Casimicrobium huifangae: one gene and its partners. The protein of the gene in region 1 interacts with the protein of each later gene in a pairwise test. Links are inferred from orthologs where the notes say so. Each region holds a gene or a part of one and is shown on either strand. Other genes may lie near its edges.

What was found.
Region 2: the proteins of FKL89_RS09335 (region 1) and FKL89_RS11290 interact in binary tests that used the Escherichia coli proteins (3 or more experiments, as listed by UniProt). The link is inferred for Casimicrobium huifangae from one-to-one orthologs.
Region 3: the proteins of FKL89_RS09335 (region 1) and glnL interact in binary tests that used the Escherichia coli proteins (3 or more experiments, as listed by UniProt). The link is inferred for Casimicrobium huifangae from one-to-one orthologs.

The regions. Positions count from the first base shown.
Region 1 is NZ_CP041352.1:2,035,021-2,041,978, reverse strand. Bases 1,816-4,724 are described here. They hold FKL89_RS09335 (P-II family nitrogen regulator), read right to left. Parts: upstream 3,485-4,724; coding sequence 3,146-3,484; downstream 1,816-3,145. Other genes in these bases: FKL89_RS09325 (AMP-binding protein), read right to left, coding at 4,060-4,724; FKL89_RS09330 (RidA family protein), read right to left, coding at 3,659-4,063; mscL (large conductance mechanosensitive channel protein MscL), read right to left, coding at 2,684-3,109; FKL89_RS09345 (ABC transporter substrate-binding protein), read right to left, coding at 1,816-2,369. Outside these bases: FKL89_RS09355 (branched-chain amino acid ABC transporter ATP-binding protein/permease), read right to left, coding at 1-69; FKL89_RS09350 (branched-chain amino acid ABC transporter permease), read right to left, coding at 71-1,099; more of FKL89_RS09345, read right to left, coding at 1,227-1,815; more of FKL89_RS09325, read right to left, coding at 4,725-5,709; FKL89_RS09320 (acyl-CoA dehydrogenase family protein), read right to left, coding at 5,738-6,931. UniProt on the Escherichia coli protein: P-II indirectly controls the transcription of the glutamine synthetase gene (glnA). P-II prevents NR-II-catalyzed conversion of NR-I to NR-I-phosphate, the transcriptional activator of GlnA. When P-II is uridylylated to P-II-UMP, these events are reversed.
Region 2 is NZ_CP041352.1:2,486,469-2,493,610, reverse strand. Bases 2,532-5,624 are described here. They hold FKL89_RS11290 ([protein-PII] uridylyltransferase), read right to left. Parts: upstream 5,305-5,624; coding sequence 2,758-5,304; downstream 2,532-2,757. Other genes in these bases: map (type I methionyl aminopeptidase), read right to left, coding at 5,318-5,624; FKL89_RS11295 (peptide deformylase), read left to right, coding at 2,532-2,737. Outside these bases: prmB (50S ribosomal protein L3 N(5)-glutamine methyltransferase), read right to left, coding at 1-138; FKL89_RS11305 (PilT/PilU family type 4a pilus ATPase), read right to left, coding at 191-1,345; FKL89_RS11300 (S-methyl-5'-thioinosine phosphorylase), read left to right, coding at 1,433-2,191; more of FKL89_RS11295, read left to right, coding at 2,204-2,531; more of map, read right to left, coding at 5,625-6,115; dapD (2,3,4,5-tetrahydropyridine-2,6-dicarboxylate N-succinyltransferase), read right to left, coding at 6,115-6,939; dapC (succinyldiaminopimelate transaminase), read right to left, coding at 6,956-7,142.
Region 3 is NZ_CP041352.1:3,427,109-3,433,920, forward strand. The notes cover bases 1-2,763. They hold glnL (nitrogen regulation protein NR(II)), read left to right. Parts: upstream 1-714; coding sequence 715-1,812; downstream 1,813-2,763. Other genes in these bases: FKL89_RS15440 (DUF4124 domain-containing protein), read left to right, coding at 142-660; ntrC (nitrogen regulation protein NR(I)), read left to right, coding at 1,828-2,763. In the rest of the region: more of ntrC, read left to right, coding at 2,764-3,369; FKL89_RS15455 (IPTL-CTERM sorting domain-containing protein), read left to right, coding at 3,586-4,392; FKL89_RS15460 (hypothetical protein), read left to right, coding at 4,493-5,257; FKL89_RS15465 (lysophospholipid acyltransferase family protein), read right to left, coding at 5,316-5,786; FKL89_RS15470 (hypothetical protein), read right to left, coding at 5,761-6,018; FKL89_RS15475 (glycosyltransferase), read left to right, coding at 6,277-6,812.

The DNA of each region.
Region 1 (6,958 bases):
GGCCGGCGCCAGCAACGGCGCCGCAGCGATGACGGCCACGGCAGCGGCAACCAGAACACGAGGTTTCATCTCACTCCTCCTCGTGGTGATGGGTGGTCAGCGAGCGCCACAACAGGATCGGCAGGATCAGCGTGAAGACGATCACCTCCTTGTAGGCGCTGGCCCAGAACGATGAAAATGACTCGATGAGGCCGACAAAGATCGCGCCAGCAGCGGCGATTGGGTAACTCGCCAATCCGCCCACGATGGCGCCGACGAAGCCTTTCAGGCCGACCAGAAAGCCAGAGTCGTAGTAAACCGTGGTGATCGGGCCAATCAGCAGGCCGGACATGGCGCCGATTGCCGCCGCCAGCGTGATGCTCAGGCTGCCGGCGAAGTTGGGGCTGACGCCGACCAGGCGGGCGCCAGTGCGGTTCGCGGCCGTGGCGCGAAGCGCCTTGCCGAACAGCGTGTATTTGAAGAACAGCCCCATCGCCACCACCAGCACGGCGGTAAAAGCGTAGACCAGCAGGCTCTGGCCGGAGATGTTGATGCCACCGATGCTGAATGTCTCGTTGGTGAACGCTGAGGTGCGGGCGCCTTCTGCGCCAAAGAACAGCAGGCCGAGCCCGGTCAGCACGAAGTGAACCGCGACCGAAACGATCAGGAGCGTCAGCACCGGCGCCGTCGCCACCGGCTGGAACGCCAGCCGATACACGGCTGGCCCCATCGCGGTGACTGCCAGCACCGTTGCCAGCACCTGCAGCAGAAAACCCGCCTGCATGGCATGCACGCCCCACACCAGCGCTGCAGCGACCATGCTGGGCAGCGCCGAGCCAGCCATCGCGCGCAGCATGCGCCGCACATCGCTGCGGTAGGTCAACACCTCCGCCACGGCGGCCGTCACGCCCAGCGCCAGCAGCAGCCAGACGGTGCCGGGCAGCTTGTTCTGCTCGAACGCCGCCAGTGTCAGCACCGTGAAGGCGACGAACTCACCCTGCGGCACAAAGATCACCCGCGTCACCGCGAATACCAGCACCAGTGCGAGCGCCAGCAGGCAGTAAATGGCGCCATTGGTCAGGCCATCCTGGGCAAGCAGCGCAGCAATTGAAAAGTCCATCGGTCAGCTTTCGGCAGTCGGCAACGGGGACGGATATTCTGACAAGGCCCGCGACGGTCGGCGAACCTCAAAAAAAGGGCGAACCGGTATCCCGGATCGCCCCATCCTCAGTGACGCTAGACCGACGTTACTTCGTCGCCAGCGCCCACTTGCCGTCCTTGATCATGAACATCGTGCGGCCACGGTTATCGAGGCCGTTGTGTTCGGTCGCGGACATGTTGAACACGCCGTGCACGCCGACCACTTCCTTGGTGTTCTCCAGCGCATTGCGCAGTGCGGCGCGGAACTCCTTGGTGCCAGGCTTGGCGCCAGACTTGAGCGCGACCGGAACCGCCTTGTCGAGCACGAGGTACGAGTCCCAGGCGTGGCCGCCGAAGGTCGTGCGCGGACCGAACTTGGCTTCGTACTGCGTGATGTAGTCCTTGGCGACTTTCTTGATCGGGTTGCTGTCCGGCAGTTGCTCATAAGCGAGCATCGGGCCGGCAGGCAGGAAGGCGCCGTTGCCGTCCTTGCCGACGACGCGCAGGAAGTCCGAGTTGCCGACGCCGTGCGTCTGATACAGACGGCCCTTGTAGCCGCGCGCGACCAGCTCTTTATGCGGCGTGGCAGCCGGCGTGCCGGAGCCGACGATCAGAATGGCATCAGGCTTGGCCGAGATCAGTTTGAGCGTCTGGCCAGTGGTGCTGGCATCAGTACGGTTAAAGCGCTCGATCGGATCAAGCTTGATACCGGCCGTTTCTGCCGAACGCTTCATTTCAACCAGCCAGCCCTCGCCGTAGGCGTCGTTGTAGCCAATGAAGCCCATCGTCTTGATGCCGGCCGCTTTGGCGTGAACCGCGATAGCGTCGGCCATCAGCGAGTCATGCTGCGAAACCTTGAACACCCACCTGGTCTTCGGATTGGCGATGTCGACGATGCGCGCCGAGCCGCCAAGCGAAATGTTCGGGGTTTCACCCTCAGCAACGACGTCGATCATCGCCATGGCGTTCGGCGTGGTGGTCGAACCAACGATCACGTCCACCTTGTCTTCGGTGATCAGCTTCTTGGTGTTGGTCACCGCTTTGGTAGTGTCCGATGCATCGTCGAGCACGACGTAGGTGACGTCGAGTCCGCCGATCTTCTTCGGCATCAGGTCAACCGTGTTTTTCTCAGGGATGCCCAGCGAGGCCGCCGGACCGGTCAGCGACAGCGTCAGGCCGACCTTGAGTTGTGCGTGTGCTGCCGATGCAGCGAGCGCGGCCGCTACCGCAGCGCAAAGTACCTTGACCATTCGAACCTCCTTATGAATCTCCGGGTCAATCCAGCGATTTAGTTATCAAGTATAAGCAATTTTGAGGATTTGCAACCATCGAAAACTGCAGAAAAATGCATATGACGCACTGTTACCCTCAACCCACGTCTCACGCATTTTGAACGCGTGTTTACGGGTAGCCAAGGGCGTAAACCCGTCTGCAGCAAGGCAGCCACAGACCCAAGCCCCAAGTTTAGCGGCCTGCAAAAGAAAAACCGACCAAGTGGTCGGTTTTTCTTTTTGGACGACAGTCAGACTGTCGCACGGGTGCGGCATCGCCGCGCCCGAAGCCCCTATTTCTTGAGGCTGTCGCGGATCTCGCGCAGCAGCAGCACGTCTTCGGGTGTCGGCGCCGGCGCGGCCGGGGCAGCTGGTTCTTCCTTCTTCATCTTGTTCATGGCCTTGACCATCAGGAAGATGATCCAGGCCAGGATAATGAAGTTGATCAGCACGGTAATGAAGTTGCCGTACGCAAAGGTGGCGATGCCAGCTTTCTTGAGATCAGCCAGCGCGGTCAGCTTGTTCGGGTTGTCGCCGAGCACGATCAGCATGCTGGAGAAATCGAGGCCGCCGAAGATTTTGCCGACGATCGGCATGATCAGATCACCTACAGCCGAATCGACGATCTTGCCAAAGGCGCCGCCAATGATGACGCCCACGGCCAGATCCATCACATTGCCTTTCAGGGCAAAGGTTTTGAACTCTTCCATCATCGACATGCCAGTTTCTCCTCAGTGTGATTGGCTCGTTGCCCGCTAGATAGCGGAATCCCCGGTTTCTCCCGTGCGGATGCGGACCACCTGCTCCACTGCCGACACGAAAATCTTGCCATCGCCGATCTTGCCGGTGCGCGCAGCCTTGATGATGGCCTCGACCACCCGCTCCACGTCCTGGTCACCCACGATCAGCTCAACCTTGGTCTTGGGCAGAAAGTCCACCACGTATTCCGCACCGCGGTACAGCTCGGTGTGGCCGCGTTGACGCCCGAAGCCCTTGACCTCAGTAACCGTCAGGCCGGTAATGCCTGCCTCGGCCAGGCCCTCACGCACCTCGTCGAGCTTGAACGGTTTGATGATTGCTTCAATCTTTTTCATGCACGCTCCTCTATCGTGACCCGCCAGTTGCGACACGAAATCGCCGCAACACACTGCCCGCAGTATGCCAGACGGGTGCCGGGCGACAGAAGCGCCGAAGAGTATGCGTCAAGCAGTCGTTGTCGGGCGCATAGCCTTTGAAGAAAAGACAAATCCTAACGACAGCTAAGGCGATCAGGCCTTGATGGCGTCCGGCAGCACCGCCGTCACCTCTATTTCCACCTTGGCTCGCGCCTCGACCAGACGAGAGACCTCGACGCAGCTCATGGCCGGAAAATTGCGGCCCATGACCTCGCGGTACACCGCGCCCAGTTCCTTGAGCCGGGCAACGTATTCGTCACGATCAATGATGTACCAGGTCATGCGCACCATGTGCTCGGCTCCTGCGCCGCCGGCTTGGAGGACGGCGAGGATGTTGCGCAGCGCCTGCGCGGTCTGCGCGATGAAATCGTCGGTTTCGAACTGCTGCTGGCCATTCCAGCCAATCTGGCCGCCAACAAAAATCATCGTGCCACGCGCGGCGATGCCGTTGGCGTACCCCTTCGGCGGCAGCCAGTCGGGCGGTTGCAGGAATTTCATGATTGTTTTGCCTCCTGTGCCGTTGCGGATGCCGATGCGATCAACGCGTTGCGTTCCATTTCGCGCAGGCGATGGCGCTGCAGTTTGCCCGTCTCGGTGCGCGGCAGCGATGTCACAAATTCGATCTGGCGCGGGTATTTGTAAGGGGCGAGATTGGCCTTGACGAAGTCCTGCAGCGCTACCCGCGTGGCATCGCTGGCAGCAGCAACATCCTTTAGCACCACATAGGCCTTGACCAGCATGCCGCGCTCTTCATCGGCCTTGCCGATGACTGCGCATTCAGCCACCGCCTCGTGCAGCGCAAGGCAATTCTCCACCTCGGGGCCAGCCACGTTGTAGCCCGCGGTGATGATCATGTCGTCGTCGCGGGCCTGATAGTAGAAGTAGCCGTCGGCGTCCATCATGAACGAGTCGCCGGGGTAGTTCCAGCCGTTGACGACGTATTTCTTCTGCCGGGGCTCATCGAGGTACTTACAACCGGTCGGGCCAATCACGGCGAGCTTGCCCACGGCTCCAGGCGGCAGCGGTTGCCCCGATTCGTCGACCACCTGCGCACGATAGCCGGGAACGACCTTGCCAATTGCACCACGGCGCACGTCCTCGGGCTGGCTGGAGATGAAGATGTGGAACATCTCGGTGGCGCCGATGCCGTCGAGCATCTCGATCCCGCTCGCCTGCTTCCAGAGTTGCCGTGTGGCATCGGGCAGTGCCTCGCCTGCACTGACGCAGATACGCAGCGTGGGCAGTCTGGTTCGTTCCGCGAACACAGCCATGCGCCGGTAGAAAGTCGGCGCCGTATAGCAGATGGTGGCGCCCACGTTGCGAATGGTCTCCACCATCGACTCCGGCGTGTAGGCGCCGTCGGCGAAGTACACACTGGCGCCTGCCCACATCGGAAACACCAGCAAGCCGCCGAGGCCGAAGGTGAACGCCAGCGGCGGCGAGCCGACAACGATGTCGCCCGGTGTAGCACGGAGCACGTGTCGTGGCCAGGCCTCGCAGGCAGCCAGCAGGTCGCGGTGGGTGTGCAGCGCCGCCTTGGGCGTGCCCGTGGTGCCGCTGGTGAAGGCCATCAGCGCGACATCATCGCCATCGGTCTCGGCGGCCGGGCAGTCAGTGCTTTTGCCAGTAGCCCGAGCGTTCAGGTCATCAAAGCTCAGGATGGTCTTCAACATCGGGCAGTCGCGTTGCGCCGCGGTCAACTCATCCATTAGCGGTCGCGCACAAAGCGCGAAGCCGATCTCGCCTTTCTGGATCACCGCTGTCAACTCACGAGCGCGCAACAGCGGCATGGTCGCTACGGCGATGAGCCCGGCCTTCACTGTGGCCAGCCAGCCAATCGCCATATCAATGCTGTTGCCGCCGCGCAGCAGCACGCGGTTTCCTGTGACCAGACCGAAATCTTCGATCAGCACTCGTGCCGTCTGGTTGACGCGGTCAAGCACCTGCGCGTAAGTCAGCACGCCGCGCGCGTCGCGCAGCAGCACTCGCTCGCCGTCGCCGCCCGCGACATGCCGATCAAGCAGTTCCACCACGGCGTTGAGCTTGCCGGGAAATTGCAGCTCGGGCAGTTCGTAGAGCATCTGCGGCAGGTCGGCGACTGCCGGCATGCGGTCGTGAACGAAGCGGTCCATCTGCGTCGTCATCAACAGTTCTCCTTTTGCCCCAATTGCCCTATTGCCCGACCGCACTGAGCGTCGACAACACATGCTTGCCGATGATCAACTGCTGCACCTCGGTGGCGCCTTCATAGATGCGCAGCGAGCGAATGTCTCGATACAGCGATTCAACTTTGCTGCCCACCATGACGCCCAGGCCACCGTGCATTTGCAGCGCGGCATCGATCACCCGTTGCGCGTTCTCGGTGGCTGTCATCTTGGCCATCGCGGGCTCGGCGGTGACGCGCGCGTTGCTGCCACGCCGCACCGCGTCGTCGCGCAGCCAGGCAGCGCGATAAGTCAGCAAGGCACCGGCATCTACATCAGCGGCCATCTGACCGAGCTTCGCCTGGGTCAACTGAAAATCCGCCAGCGTGTGGCCGAACATGCGCCGCTGCTGTGCGTGCTGCGTCGCCTCCACCAGCGCACGGCGGGCAAAGCCCAGCGCAGCGCCCGCAACCGACGCGCGGAAGATGTCGAGCGTCTGCATCGCCAGCTTGAAGCCGCCGTTGAGCGGCCCCAGCAGTGCGGTATCGGGCACGACGCAATCGCGCAACATGACCGTTGCGAGTGGATGTGGTGCCATCACCGGAATGTGCCGACTATCGTCAAGGCCCGCAGCGCTGGCATCAACAATGAACGCGCTGATGCCGCGCGTCCCGGCGTCCGGCTCGGTCTTGGCAAACACACAGTAAAAGTCCGCGATGCCACCGTTACTGATCCAGGTCTTCTCGCCATTGAGCACCCAGCCATCAGCTGTCTTCACGGCGGTGGTCGCGAGCGCGCCGACATCCGAGCCGGCGCCTGGCTCCGAAAGTGCGAAGGCGGCGATTTTCCGGCCTTGGGCGACCGCACCGAGATAGCCCTGTTTCTGGGCGTCCGTTCCGGCCAGCGTGATTGCGCCGCTGCCGAGGCCCTGCATCGCGAAGGCAAAGTCCGCAAGCGGCGAATAAAAGGCGAGCGTTTCGCGCAGCACCACTAGCGCGCGCGAATCAAGCGCCGCCAGTGCACCACCGTACGCCGACGGCACGCACCAGCGCAGGAAGCCGGCGTCGCCGAGCGCCTTCACCCACGTCCGACAAGCCGCCCGGTCATCGCTCTCGTCGATTCGTGGTGCGGTGGCTGATGCCCAGGCAGCGACGTCCACACCGAGCTGGCGATGGACATCATAGAAGAATGGCAGTAACAAATGAGACTGGTCTGGACGCATCGTGCACCCTCTCCCTAACCCTCTCCC
Region 2 (7,142 bases), 450 kb from region 1 along the record:
GCCGGCATCGGCACTGCTCTGGCCGAATTCTGCGTCGGACCGGACCAGACAACTCACCGCAAACCGCCACCAGTCGCCAACACTCACCAGTTCAAGTGGTGCGGCATCAGGAAATTCAAGCTGGCGCAGTGCCGTCATGTCTGGCGTTTGGGTCGTATTACGGGTAGGTTGATGTCAATCATCGCAGGAGTCAGCGGGCCGCCTCAGGCTGCCGCCCGGCGAGATCAAATTCATCGAAGTTGGCAGAGGGTTGCCCACGCGCGCGGCTGCCGCTCGCCTGCGCGTGCTGCTGCGACTGATTGATGAGCCAGGCAAGATTGGTCGGTGAATCGGACGCCGACAGCGCCTGTTCGTAGTCGATGGTGCCGGCAAGGTAAAGCTTGGCCAGCGCCTGCTCGAAGGTGCAGGAGCCTGGCGTGAGGCTCTGTTCCATCGCCTCCTTGATCTTGTGCATTTCGCCAGCGGCAATGAACTCGGCGACCAGTTTGGTGTTGATCAGCACTTCAACGGCCGGCTGCAGGCTGCCGTTCTTGGTTTTCACCAGACGCTGGCCGATGATCGCCTTGAGACCGTAGGAGAGGTCGGCCAGCAGGCCCGAGCGCGCATCTTGCGGGTACATGTTGATGATGCGCGACAGGGCGTGGTAGCTGTTGGTGGCGTGCAGCGTCGTGAGGCAGAGGTTACCGGTCAGCGCATGGGTCAGGGCGTGCTGCATGGTTGCGCGATCACGTACCTCGCCGATCAGCAGCAGATCGGGGGCTTCGCGCAACGCGTTGGCGAGCGCGTTCTCGTAGCTTCTGGTGTCGTGGCCCACCTCGCGCTGGTTGACGACGCAGCGCTTGTGACGCAACAGGTATTCGATCGGGTCTTCGACGGTGAGGATGTGCCCGGTGGTGCTGGAATTGCGATGATCGATCATCGCCGACAGCGACGTCGATTTGCCGGAACCGGTCGAGCCCACCATCAGAATCAGGCCGCGCTTTTCAAGCGCGAGGTCGAGCAGCACGGGTGGCAGATTCAGCGATGCAAACGACGGAATGTTGCTGCGGATGTAACGCACCACCATCGAAACGCTGCCGCGCTGCTTCAGGATATTGACGCGGAAATTGCCGAACTCCGGCTCGATATGCGAGAGGTTCATTTCCCAGTCGCGCTCGAAGCGGGCAATTTCCTCCTCATTCATCACCTCGTACGCGATCTTCTTTGCCGTCGCCGCATCAATGATCTGCGTACTGACAGGCAACGTATCGTTGTTGATCTTCAGGTGAATCGGCGCCCCGGCGGAGATGAACAAGTCAGAGGCTTCGCGCTCCGACATCAATTGCAGCAATCGGGTGAGGTACATGCTGGTGAGGACCTGAGCGCCCGTCGGCGCGAGTGACAATACTGCGAGAATACCGGTTTAACCCATGGCTCTCAAGCGAACGTATTTATGCTGGCGGTAATTGGTGGCAGTGGACTGGCAGGACTGGGACGCATGAATGTCGTCCGCCGCCAGATTGTGCGCACGCCCTATGGCGATCCCTCGGGGCCGCTGGTGGTCGGCGAGATCGGCGGTGCGCCAGTACTTTTTTTGCCGCGACACGGGCCCGGTCACGTTCTGGCGCCGCATCGCGTCAATTACCGCGCCAACATCTGGGCTCTGCGTGAATCCGGCGCGACCGATATCGTGGCCGTCGCAGCCGTCGGAGGCATGGCGCAGAACGTTGGCCCCGGGGTCATTGCGGTACCCGAGCAGATCATTGATTACACCTATGGTCGCGAGCACACCTATTGCGATGGCAGCGACCGCAAGGTGACTCACGTTGACTTCACCCGCCCCTACAGCGATGAACTGCGAGACCAGGTGCTGGCCGCTGCCGGCGCGTCGGCAGTCGCGGTGGTGGCAAGTGGCGTCTACGCAGCCACACAAGGCCCGCGACTGGAAACCGCTGCCGAGATCGCGCGCATGCAGCGCGATGGCGCGACGCTGGTCGGCATGACTGGCATGCCTGAAGCCGCCCTGGCGCGCGAGCTTTCGCTTCGTTACGCCCATCTGTGCGCGGTGTCCAACTGGGCTGCCGGGTGTGGTGACAGTATGCGCGCCATTTCGCACGCAAACATCGACGCTACGCTTGACCTCGCGATCGGTCGCGTGCAGCAAATCATTGAGCAGCTTGCGGTGGCGTATCACGGCCGCAGCTCGGGCTGAGCGAAGAAGCCGATGGCAGTGCGGGAAATTTTGCGGATGGGCGACCCGCGTTTGCTGCGTGTCGCCCTGGCGGTGCCGGAAGCCATGTTCGGCAGCCCGGACTTGCTGGCGTTGATTGACGATTTGCTCGACACCATGCGTGCAGCGAGCGGCGCCGGTATCGCTGCACCCCAGATCGGTGTTGATCTGCGCGTAGTGATTTTTGGTGGTACCGGTCCGAATCCGCGTTACCCGGAGGCGCCGGAAATCCCGTTCACGGTGCTGTGCAACCCGATTCTGGAGCCATTGAGCGACGAACGGACAACCGGCTGGGAAGGCTGCCTGTCGGTACCCGGCCTGCGTGGCGAGGTGCCGCGCTTCAACCGCTTGCGTTACAGCGGTCGCGACGCATCAGGTGCATTGATTGACCGTACGGTGGATGGCTTTCACGCGCGGGTCGTGCAGCACGAATGCGACCATCTCGATGGCGTGCTTTATCCTCGACGCGTCGAAGACCTGACGCGCTTCGGGTTCACTGACGTGCTGTTTCCGGCGCTGGTCGCATAGCGGTTACCACTGGGCGCCAGTCAGGAAATTGCTTCAGCCAGTTCGGTTTCGAGTTCGATCCGCGTCGATTCCTCGGCCAGCCTACCGCCAGAGACAACAAATACGTCCTCGGCACGCGCGCCCAGCGTATTGATGCGTGCCGTCTGAATCGAAATGCCGCGCGAGGAAAGCACTGCTGCGATGCGAGCGAGCAGGCCGGTGCGGTCGGCGGCGACGATTTCCAGCACGAAGCGCTGCGCCTGTTCGTCAGGCGTGATCTCGATCACCGGCGTGATGGGGAAATGCCGCTGCTGGCGCGTCGGTTTGCCCAGTGGCGGTGCGCTGAGCGGGGCCTCGGTTTCCAGCGTTTCCAGCAGCGCATGTTCGAGAAGCTGGGTAATGTCGCGATAGGCAACGTCCGCCGAGCCAGGGTTAACCACGGTGAATGTGTCCAGTGCGTAGCCGGTGCGGGAGGTATGAACCCGCGCGTCGAGCACTGAAAAGTTCAACCGGGCGAAAACGTTCATGATCCGCGCAAACAGCCCTGCACGGTCGCGCAGGTAGACCATGATCTGCAGGCCTTCACCCGAGGGCATCAGGCGGGTTCTGACAACCGGTTTCTCAGTCTCCTGCCTGAAGAATAAGTTGCGGGCATGCCACGCGATCTCGTCGGCGCTATGCCGCTGCAGATAGACCGAATCGAGGCTACGCCAAAAGGTTTCTGCCCGTGTGACGTCAACCGCGTAGAGCGCCAGCAGACGACGTGCCTCGATCAGCCGGTCCGCCAGAACATCAAATACCGACGTATCGCCCGAGGCGTTGAGCAGCGTTCGTGCCGAGCGGAACAGTTGCTCCAGCAGTCGCGCCTTCCAGTTGTTCCAGACCTTCGGACTGGTGCCGCGCACATCAGCAACCGTCAGCAGGTAGAGCGCCAGCAGGCGCTTTTCGGTACCGACCAGGGCTGCGAATTCGTTGACTACGGCGGGGTCAGCGATGTCGCGCTTCTGGGCGAACGCCGACATGGTCAGATGATGTTCGACCAGCCAGGCGACCAGTTCAACCTGGTCTTCGGCCAGTCCGAGCTGCGTACAGTAGTCGCGCGCATCGGCCATGCCCAATTCGGAGTGGTCCCCACCACGTCCCTTGGCGATGTCGTGGAAGATGCAAGCGAGATAAAGTAGTTCGCGCTCGGGGAATTCCTGCATCAACTGGCTGCACAGCGGGTACTCGTGCGAGTGCGCAGGATCGGCGAAGCGCCGCATGTTGCGCAGCACCATCAGGATGTGCTGGTCTACCGTGTAGACGTGAAACAGATCGTGCTGCATCTGCCCCACAATGCGTTGCCACGGTGGCACCAGCTTGCCGAGCACGCCGAGCTCGTTCATTGCCTTCAGTGCATGGTAGACACCATGGCCGCCGCGCAGGAAATTCACGCACAGCGAACGGCACTCGTCATTGTCGAAGGCGTTCTCGGGCAGACGCGTGGAAGCGCGCACAATTGCCCGCCGCAGTTCGGGCGTGAAACTGGTGTAGGCGCGATCCTGATAGAGCAGGCGAAACGCCTGCAGGGTCTCCAGCGCAGTGAGATTGGCCCCGCGATTTACGAGATCGAGCTTGCCGTCGCAGGCGGCGAATCGGCTTCCCGGCAGCGGGGTCGTCGGCGCACTGCGGTTGCTGGTCAGCGCGTCAATGAGGATATCGTTGAACAGCCGGAGCTGACGGGCCGCCTGGTAGTAGCGCTTCATCAGCATTTCGCTGGCGCGCAACCCCCCCGCCGGCTCGATGCCGAGCGTTTGTGCCAGCGTGTTCTGCAGTTCGAATACCAGGCGGTCCTCGCGCCGTTTCGCCAGCAGATGCAGCCGAGCCCGCAGGAACTTTGTCTGGCAATAGGCAGTGCTCAGCGCATCACACTCGGGACGGTTGAGGAAACCCTGTGATACCAGGGATTCAAGGGATGTGGCGCCGGTGATGGCACGGGACAGCCACAACACCATCTGCACGTCGCGCAAACCGCCGGGGCTCTCCTTGATATTGGGTTCAAGGTTATAGGCTGTGTCCTCGAATCGCGCATAGCGCTGCTGTTGTTCGAAGCGTTTGGCCTTGACAAAGTGGTCGACATCGAACGCCTGCTGCCAGCGCTGGTCCAGCGCCAGCGGATTGCCGGGCGCACCGACAATGGCACGACGCTCAAGCAGCGAGGTGGCGACGGTGACATCGGCTTCGGCTTCTGCGATGCATTCGTCGACGCTGCGCACGCTGTGGCCAATTTCAAAGCCAAGGTCCCAGGCCTCGCTCAGAAAGCCCTCGATGCCGGCCAGCGCACGGACGTCGGCGCCATCGTGCAACAGCAGAATGTCAACGTCGGAGTGCGGGAACAACTCAAAGCGGGCGTAGCCGCCCACTGCGAGCAGCGTGATTGGCGCCTCGTTCAGCCCGTGCTTGTGCCATTGCTGGATGAGCACGTCATCTACGGCGAGTGCGTGGGCTCGCAGGGCAAAGTCGACCTGATCTGCTGACTCGAGTGCGTCAAAAATCAGGCTGCGATGCGCCTGATAGGTGCGGCGCAGGTCGGCGAGCGTCGCGGTCAAGGTGATGCTGCGTTCAGGCGAGCGGCGGGGGAGGCGGGCTACCGGCGGACAAGGTTGTCACCTCAAAGCCGGTATCCGTAACGAGTATGGTGTGCTCCCATTGTGCTGACAGGCTGTGATCGGCGGTGACCGCTGTCCAGCCATCGGCCAACGTGCGGATGCCCGGCCGGCCAGCATTGATCATAGGCTCGATGGTGAACATCATGCCCGGCAGCAGGCGCATGCCGGTGCCCGGTTTGCCGTAGTGCAGGACTTGCGGTTCTTCGTGATATTTCCTGCCAATGCCATGACCGCAGAACTCGCGCACTACCGAGTACCCCATCGGTTCGACGAAGCTCTGGATGGCGTGGCCGATATCGCCCAGCGTGGCGCCGGGCTTGACCACGCGAATGCCGCGCCACATGGCCTCGTAGGTTGCCTCAGTCAGGCGCTTGCCGGCGATTGACGGCTTGCCGACGTAGTACATGCGGCTGGTGTCACCGAAATAGCCATCAACGATCATCGCGACGTCGATGTTGATGATGTCGCCATCTTTCAGCTTCTTGTCGCCTGGAATACCGTGGCAGACGACGTGATTGACTGATGTGCAGATCGACTTCGGAAATGGCGTATGGCCCGGGGGCGTGTAGTTGACGTTGGCCGCGATGCCCTTTTGCACATCGAGCATGAAGCGATGGCAAAGAGCATCGAGCTCATCGGTCGTTACGCCAGGTTTGACGAAAGGGCCGATGTAGTCGAGGATTTCAGCCGTCATGCGTCCGGCGCGCCGCATGCCTTCAATATCGGCCGGAGTTTTGATCGAGACAGACATCAGTCGCCGCGCAGCAGATCGTTGATGCTCGTCTTCGAGCGCGTTTGCGCATCCACCTGCTTGACGATCACAGCGCAGTACAGGTTGTACTTGCCGTCAGCGGAGGGCAAGCTGCCCGAAACCACGACCGAGCCCGCCGGCACGCGGCCATAGCTGATTTCGCCAGTGGCACGGTTGTAAATCTTGGTGCTCTTGCCAATGTAGACGCCCATGCCGAGCACTGAGTTTTCCTCGACGATGCAGCCTTCGACCACTTCCGAGCGGGCGCCGATGAAGCAGTTGTCCTCGATGATGGTTGGATTGGCCTGGATCGGCTCCAGTACGCCACCGATGCCAACGCCCCCGGAGAGGTGCACGTTTTTGCCGATCTGCGCACACGAACCCACGGTCGCCCAGGTATCGACCATGGTGCCTTCGTCGACGTAGGCCCCGATGTTGACGTAGGAGGGCATCAGCACCACGTTCCTGGCGAGATAGCTGCCGCGGCGAGCGACGGCCGGCGGCACCACGCGCACGCCAGTCGCCGCAACCTGTTCCGCGCTCATGTGCGCAAACTTGGTCTGTACCTTGTCGTAGAACGCCAGATCACCTGCATGGATCATCGCGTTGTCCTTGAGACGGAATGACAGCAAGACGGCTTTCTTGAGCCACTGGTGTGTCACCCACTCGCCGTCGATCTTTTCGGCGACCCGCTTGCGGCCCTTGTTGAGGTCGGCGATCACCGCCTCAACGGCGTCGGCGACATCTTTGGGCGGATTGGCCGGGGAGAGCGACGCACGGTTTTCCCACGCGTTATCAATGATGGATTGCAAGGTATCTGACATGGTTTCTTCGTTCGGATCAGGCGGTGACTTGCTCGCTGGCGCCGGTGTGTGCAGGGGCAGCCGCAGAGCGGGACAAAAATTCTGTGAGCCGCTGCACGGCTTCGCGACATTCGTCGAATTCGGACACCAGCGCGATGCGCATATAGCCCTTGCCAGGGTTCACGCCATCGGCGCCGGAGCGTGACAGGTATGAACCAGGGATG
Region 3 (6,812 bases), 1.4 Mb from region 1 along the record:
CTGGAGCAAGTGCACCAGCAGCGAGTCAGGGTGGAACCGATGCGGTACTGCCCACTCCAAAATAGGCAGGGAAACCTGCCTTTTTTATTGTTGTTTCCGCAAAATTTGCGCTAAGTGTCTGTTTTGACTAAACTTTCCGCCATGTTCTCCGTTAAAAGTTCCGCCGTCGCGAGACTTGTAGCCATCAGCCTGGCACTAGCTGCTGGTCTGGCGCAGGCGGAAATCTACAAATACGTGGACCCGGTCACCGGCACGGTGGAGTACACCAACCAGCCCAAAAAGGGTGCGGTGCGCATGAGCACCGGCGATACGCTTTCCGAAATTCCAACCGGCAACAAACCCAACCGGGGTGGGGCCGTCAAGGTTTCGACCTCGGCCAATGCGAGTGCCGGGACTGCGGCGGCAGCGGTTGATTCCAGCACGCAAAAGACGCGCGACGGTACGCGACGACAGGTCCTTGCTGACGAACTGGCGTCGGAAGAAAAACTGCTGAACGAAGCGCGGGTGTCCTACAACAACGGCAAACCCTTGCCACTGGCCGATGAAGGCCTCGGTTCGCCGAAGTACATCGATCGCGTCAAGCAGATCGAACAGACCATGCGCCATCATGAGCGCAACGTCGCCTCGCTGAAGCAGGAATTGTCGAACCTCAAGCTGTAGCAGCGCGGCTGCACTGCTTCGACAGGCTGGCCCCCTTCTTGCTAAAACGGGGCCATGACGGATACGGCCGGACTCGATCTCATCTCCACTGCGGTGCTGCTGCTCAAGCGCGACCACAGGATCGTCTACGCCAACCCCGCTGCTGAAAACCTGTTTGCGCAATCGCGCCGGCAACTGGTTGGTGCCCGCATTGGTGACGTCCTCCGCGACGCTGACCGCCTGGCGCCCGCCCTCGAACTCGCGCTCACCCATCGCGCCAGCTACACCGAGCAGGAACTTGAACTGCACCTCGCCAGCAAGGCCGCCGGCTCGAATGGCGCCTCGCGCCTGCTGGTCAACTGCACTGCCAGCTTCCTCGACAGCGTGGCGCCCGACGAGCCGCAACTGATCGTCGAGTTCCGCCACATCGACCAGCAGCTGAAAATCGCGCGCGAGGCCAAGATCGCCGAGCAAAATCAGGCCAACCGCGAGCTGGTGCGCAATTTGGCCCACGAAATCAAGAACCCGCTCGGCGGCATTCGTGGCGCTGCGCAGTTGCTCGAAGGCGAGTTGAATGAACCGCAACTGGTGGAGTACACCCAGGTCATCATCGCCGAGGCTGATCGCCTGCAGAATCTGGTCAACCGCCTGCTGACGCCGCACAAGCTGCCGCGTTACGTGCGCACCGACATCCACGTACTGCTTGACCGCGTACTGCAACTGCTGAAGAACGAATTCGGCAGCACGCACGTGATCGAGCCGGATTTCGACGTCAGCCTCCCCGAAGTTGAGTGTGACGCCGAGCAGATCACGCAGGTGCTGCTCAACATCGCCCGCAACGCGTGCCAGTCCACAGCCACTGTCAAGGCACCGCACGTCACCCTGCGTTCGCGTGTCGCCCGCCAGGTGGTGCTGGCCAAGCGACGTTACCGCATGGCGCTGGAAGTCTCGGTTATCGACAACGGCACCGGCATTCCGCTCGACATCCGCGATCGCATTTTTTATCCGCTGTTCACCACGCGCACCGACGGCACCGGCTCCGGTCTCGGCCTGTCGATTGCGCAAACCTTTGTCGCCCAACACTATGGCGCCATCGAGGTGGACAGCGAACCGGGACACACCGAGTTCCGGGTCATCCTGCCCTTCGACCACCCGTCGGAAGCAGACAAGTAGCAGAGAGAGCAAGACATGAAAAACGTGTGGATCGTTGACGACGATCGTTCCATCCGCTGGGTGCTGGAAAAAGCGCTGTCGCGTGAGGGGTTGCCGTGGCGCAGCTTCGAGAACGCGATTGATGTGCAGAACGCGCTGGAGAACGAGACACCCGCCGTGCTGGTCAGCGACGTGCGCATGCCTGGCGAATCCGGTCTCTCGCTGCTGAAGAAGATCAAGGCCGCGCATCCCCAGGTGCCGGTGATCGTGATGACGGCGTTCTCCGATCTCGATACGGCTGTACAGGCGTTTCAGGGCGGTGCCTTCGAGTATCTGCCGAAGCCCTTCGACGTTGAGCAGGCGCTGGACCTGATTCGCCGCGCGGCCGCCGTCACCGAGACGGCACCGAGCAGCGAGGAACGTACAGCGGGCGAGCGTGAAATGCTCGGCAAGGCCGCCGCGATGCAGGATGTCTTCCGCGCCATTGGCCGGCTGTCGCAGTCGCACGTGACCGTGCTGATCACCGGCGAGTCCGGCACCGGCAAGGAGCTGGTTGCCCGCGCGCTGCACGAGCACAGTCCGCGCAAAGGCAAGCCCTTCATCGCCATCAACACTGCAGCGATCCCGAAGGATCTGCTCGAAAGCGAACTCTTCGGGCACGAGCGCGGCTCGTTCACCGGCGCTGCGGCCACGCGGCAGGGCCGCTTCCAGCAGGCCGAGGGCGGCACCCTGTTCCTCGACGAGATCGGCGACATGCCGGCCGACCTGCAGGTGCGTCTGCTGCGCGTGCTGCAGGACGGCGAGTACTACCGCGTTGGTGGCCAGGCGCCGATGAAGTCAAACGTACGCATCATCGCGGCCACCCACCAGAACCTTGACGAGCGCGTGCGGCAAGGCATGTTCCGCGAAGACCTGTTGCATCGCCTCAACGTCGTGCGACTGCGTCTGCCGCCGCTGCGTGAGCGGCGCGAGGATGTGCCGCTGCTGATGAAGCACTTCCTGTCGAAGAGCGCGCAGACGCTGGGCGGCGAGGCAAAGGTGTTGACCGCAGCCGCGATGCAGGTGCTGCAGAACTTCAGCTTCCCCGGCAACGTGCGCCAGCTCGAAAACATCTGCCACTGGATCACGGTGATGGCACCTGGCAGCCAGGTGGATGTCGCCGATCTGCCGCCCGAAGTGCGCGGTGCGGCTGCCGGCAGCACGACAGCGGAAGCGGTCGCCGCCCCCGCCACTGCGGTGCCGCAGGATCGACCGGCGACCGTTCCCGCTGTCATGACAGAAGCCACCGGCGTGACGCCGGGCGCAACCGTTGCGTTCAATGGCAACCATCACGCGTCGGGCTCACCCGCCGTCAGTGGCGACTGGCAACAGGCGCTGGCTGCGGCGCTGGCTGCCGCCATTCAGCACGGCGAACAGGCACCCGGCGAACGCCTCACCCGCGAGTTCGAGACCACCATGATCCGCTCCGCGTTGACGCAGACCAAAGGGCGCCGCATCGAGGCCAGCGAGTGGCTCGGCTGGGGTCGAAACACGCTGACCCGCAAGATTCACGAGTATGGGTTGGATGACGATGTTTGAGTCACCCGCGACGCGTCTGGGCGGCGGCTTCCCCCACGGCCGTCCGTCCCTGGGCTGACGCGCAACCGCACCGGCCGACAACGCTAGGCGAACCGCAGCCGGAGCGTCGCGGGCTGCATCGATGGAAACCGGACGCTCGCCAAGGTTTTCCGACGCCGGTCTGCTATGCTTGCTTGGCAAAATTTTGTCAATATCAATATCAACGTAAGGGGGCATATGAACAAGATTGCACGCGTAGTCCTTTGCGCATCCGTGGCCGCCATGGCTTTTCCAGCTGCCGCCATCTTCCAGAACGGCGGCTTCGAGAGCGGCAATTTCTCCGGCTGGACCACCGGGTCGGGCGTCAACAACGGGCTCACCGGGTCACAGCCGTTTACGGGCAGCAGCCTCAACATCGGCGCTGGCGGCGCTTTTCGTGGCGCCGTGGTGACTGCGGGTCCTGATCTCAAGGGGGCGCCGCTGGCGCTGCCGTACGCCGGCACCGCCACCGCGCGCGTCAACAACACCGCGACCGGCGGCATTGCCAATTTCATCAGCCAGGCCGACACCATCACGAACGCTGACCGCGACAGCAGCGACAACAAATTGCACGTCCGGTTCTCGTATGCCGTGGTGCTCAACGATGGCGGGCACGCCCCCAACGGTCAGCCGTTCTTCTACCTGCGCGTGCGAAACGTGACGAAGAACACCACGCTGTACGAGGATTTCTCGTTCGCTGCACAAACGGGTACGCAGTTTCAACCGGTGCCGAGCCAAAGCGGATGGAGTTATCTGCCGTGGAAAGCGGCTGACGTGATCGTGCCCGATGCCGATCTGGGCGATTCGATCGAGGTTTACCTGTTGGCTTCGGATTGCGAGCCCTCCGCACACGCGGGCTACGCTTATCTCGATGGCTTCGGTTCTTCCGTCGTCACACCAGGCGCAACGGCGGCAACGCCTGTTCCCACGACGAACGAATACACCCTCGGCGCATTGGGCTTGCTGCTGCTGGGCGGTGCATGGTGGTCGCGCCGTCGCGCCTGACCGGCCGCAACCGTCTCCGTGCCTATGATCACCGCCGCGCAGGCGGTGATTTTTTTCGGCCTCCGCAAATCGACACCCGCCCGCCGACGCAGCCATGCCGATGATCACACGCACTGGAATCCTCGTCGCACTCGGCGCTATCGCCCTCAGCGCCGCGCTCGCACCCAGCGCGCTTCGCGCATGGCAGCAACATCGCGAAGTGCAGCGGCTGGAGGCGGCGCGCGCCGCGCTGGCCAACGAAACAGCAGCGCAAAAAGCCGCACTGGCCGAACGGCGCGATGCGGTACTGGCCGAGCTTCGCGCGCTGCAGGGCGCGGGCAAGCACGACGAGGTCATGCGCCTCGCGTCGCGCTATCGTCTGGCGGACGACGCCGACATTCAGTCGATCTTCCGGCTGTCGGCGGCCGCCGTGTCACAACGACAAACGCTGGAGCGCATGCGCGCCCTGGCGGCGACGCAATGCTCCGCCGACGCCGCGATCGCCGCCGTCCAGGCGCTCGATGCCGCGCCGGCGCCAGCCCCCTCGGCTACGGCCGCAACCTGGTCGGCCACGGCGCTGCCGCTGCGCGATTCGCTGGGGGCCATTCGCGCGCAGATTCGACGCGCCCTCGAAACGCCACGCCACGAAGGCGAAGGCGAACACGCGCCCCACGGCGAACACGCGCCGCGCCTGCACCCGTTCGTCATCCAGTCACTGTTGAACGAGCAAGAGACCGGCGTCGTGCCAGCGTGCGTCTGGCGCGTAGCGCGTCAAGCCAACGCCACCGCACCGACGCCAACCAATGCCTGGACAATCTGGCTGGCACCGTCCGCGAACGAGCGCACGCTCGACTTCGGCGTGCTCGCGGCACCCAAGCCCCCCTGACGCGCAGCCCAGCGCAAACGCACTGGCGAAAGCGCCGCACTCCCAGTACGACGGTCAGTCACGAAACCACCACACCCCCGCCTTCTCGGTCACGCAGCCACGGCCTCGATGTCGCGGTAGTAGCGTTCGATGGCGGCGAGGTCGGTCGTGGCCTCGCCGCAGTGCATGAGAGAGGTATCAACGACGATGCGCCGACGCGCAAAGTCGAAGGTGCCGAGCGCGACACAGTATAGAAGCTCAACCGCATGTGCACTGCATGGCTGCGCGTGCCCTCGGGTGCCAGCGCAAAGCGCATGCGCGGCCCGGTGGCAAAGCGCGCTGCCATCTGGCCGACGAAGCCGGTGGACGCCTCGCGGTTGACCGGGAAGTCCCAGTTGCTGGTGTGCGGATAGACGATGATGACGCACTTGTCCGGCATCGGCACCGCGATCTCCAGGCGCCAGCCGCGCTGCCGTAACCAACAGGCGGTCAGGCGCGCCACTTGTGGCGGTGCGCGATTGACGTCACGACTTACTGGAAGGGTAGACACCAACATCACCCCGACCACATAGCTGTTCGGCGCCGAATTTTCGCTTGCTCACCGAGCCGTCGGGTGCTGCGACACGCATCACCGCCATCGCATGCGGGAACTCCGCTGCCCAGCGCAGCATATTGCCCGAATGCGATTGGAGTGCAACGCTAGCGGGCGCGGCTGCCTCCGCCAGCGTCGAGCACGCCAGCAACGCTGCCACCACTGCCAGTGCGACAGATGTTCTTTTCATGTTGATCTCCTCCGGTATGGATGGGTATAGCACGACAACCAATGACAATCAGTGTGGTGATTAGGTCGCCCGTCGAATAGTGCTTTGCCGAAGTTTTTGGGCCGCATGATCGGTCGCCCCACGAACAGATGGCTATCTGCCGCGACATTGACGTGGCCCCCAATTCGCGCTGTTTCATCAGACTTTCGAGCCGGATATTGATCGTGCCGACTACATGCAGTCGAGGCGAAATTCAAGTGTGTACAGCACAATACGGGAATGATTTCCGTCTTGGTTCCCGTCCACCGCCTCCCTCTCGCATGGTTTAACCAGTGCCTCGCATCGATTGAGTACGATCTTGCCCTGCTCGAGAATGCGCATCCAGACCAACCGCCGGCGGAGATAGTTATCGTCAATGACGGCAGCGATCAGACGGACCTTCTCAACTACCTCGAAGGGCGATCAAAGCAGCCGCGCTACCGTGTCGTGCACTCAGCGTCCAATGTAGGCATCCCGGCGGCGCTCAACCTTGGCATTGAGGCTTGCCGCCACGAATTGATTGCCCGCGTCGATTCGGACGACATCACGCTGCCGGGCCGCTTCCTTGCGCAGTGGGAACTGATGCAGACGACGCCGTCGATTGATGTGCTCGGCACGGCGTTGAACTACTACATGCAACAACCAGGCGGTGCCTGGGCCGCAGGACAGCTGGTGCGACACCCGGACGTGATCACGCGCGAGATTGGGCTGCGCAGCCGCTGGTTCATGAACCACGGTACGGTGATGTATCGCAAGTCCGTGCTGACCGCGGTCGG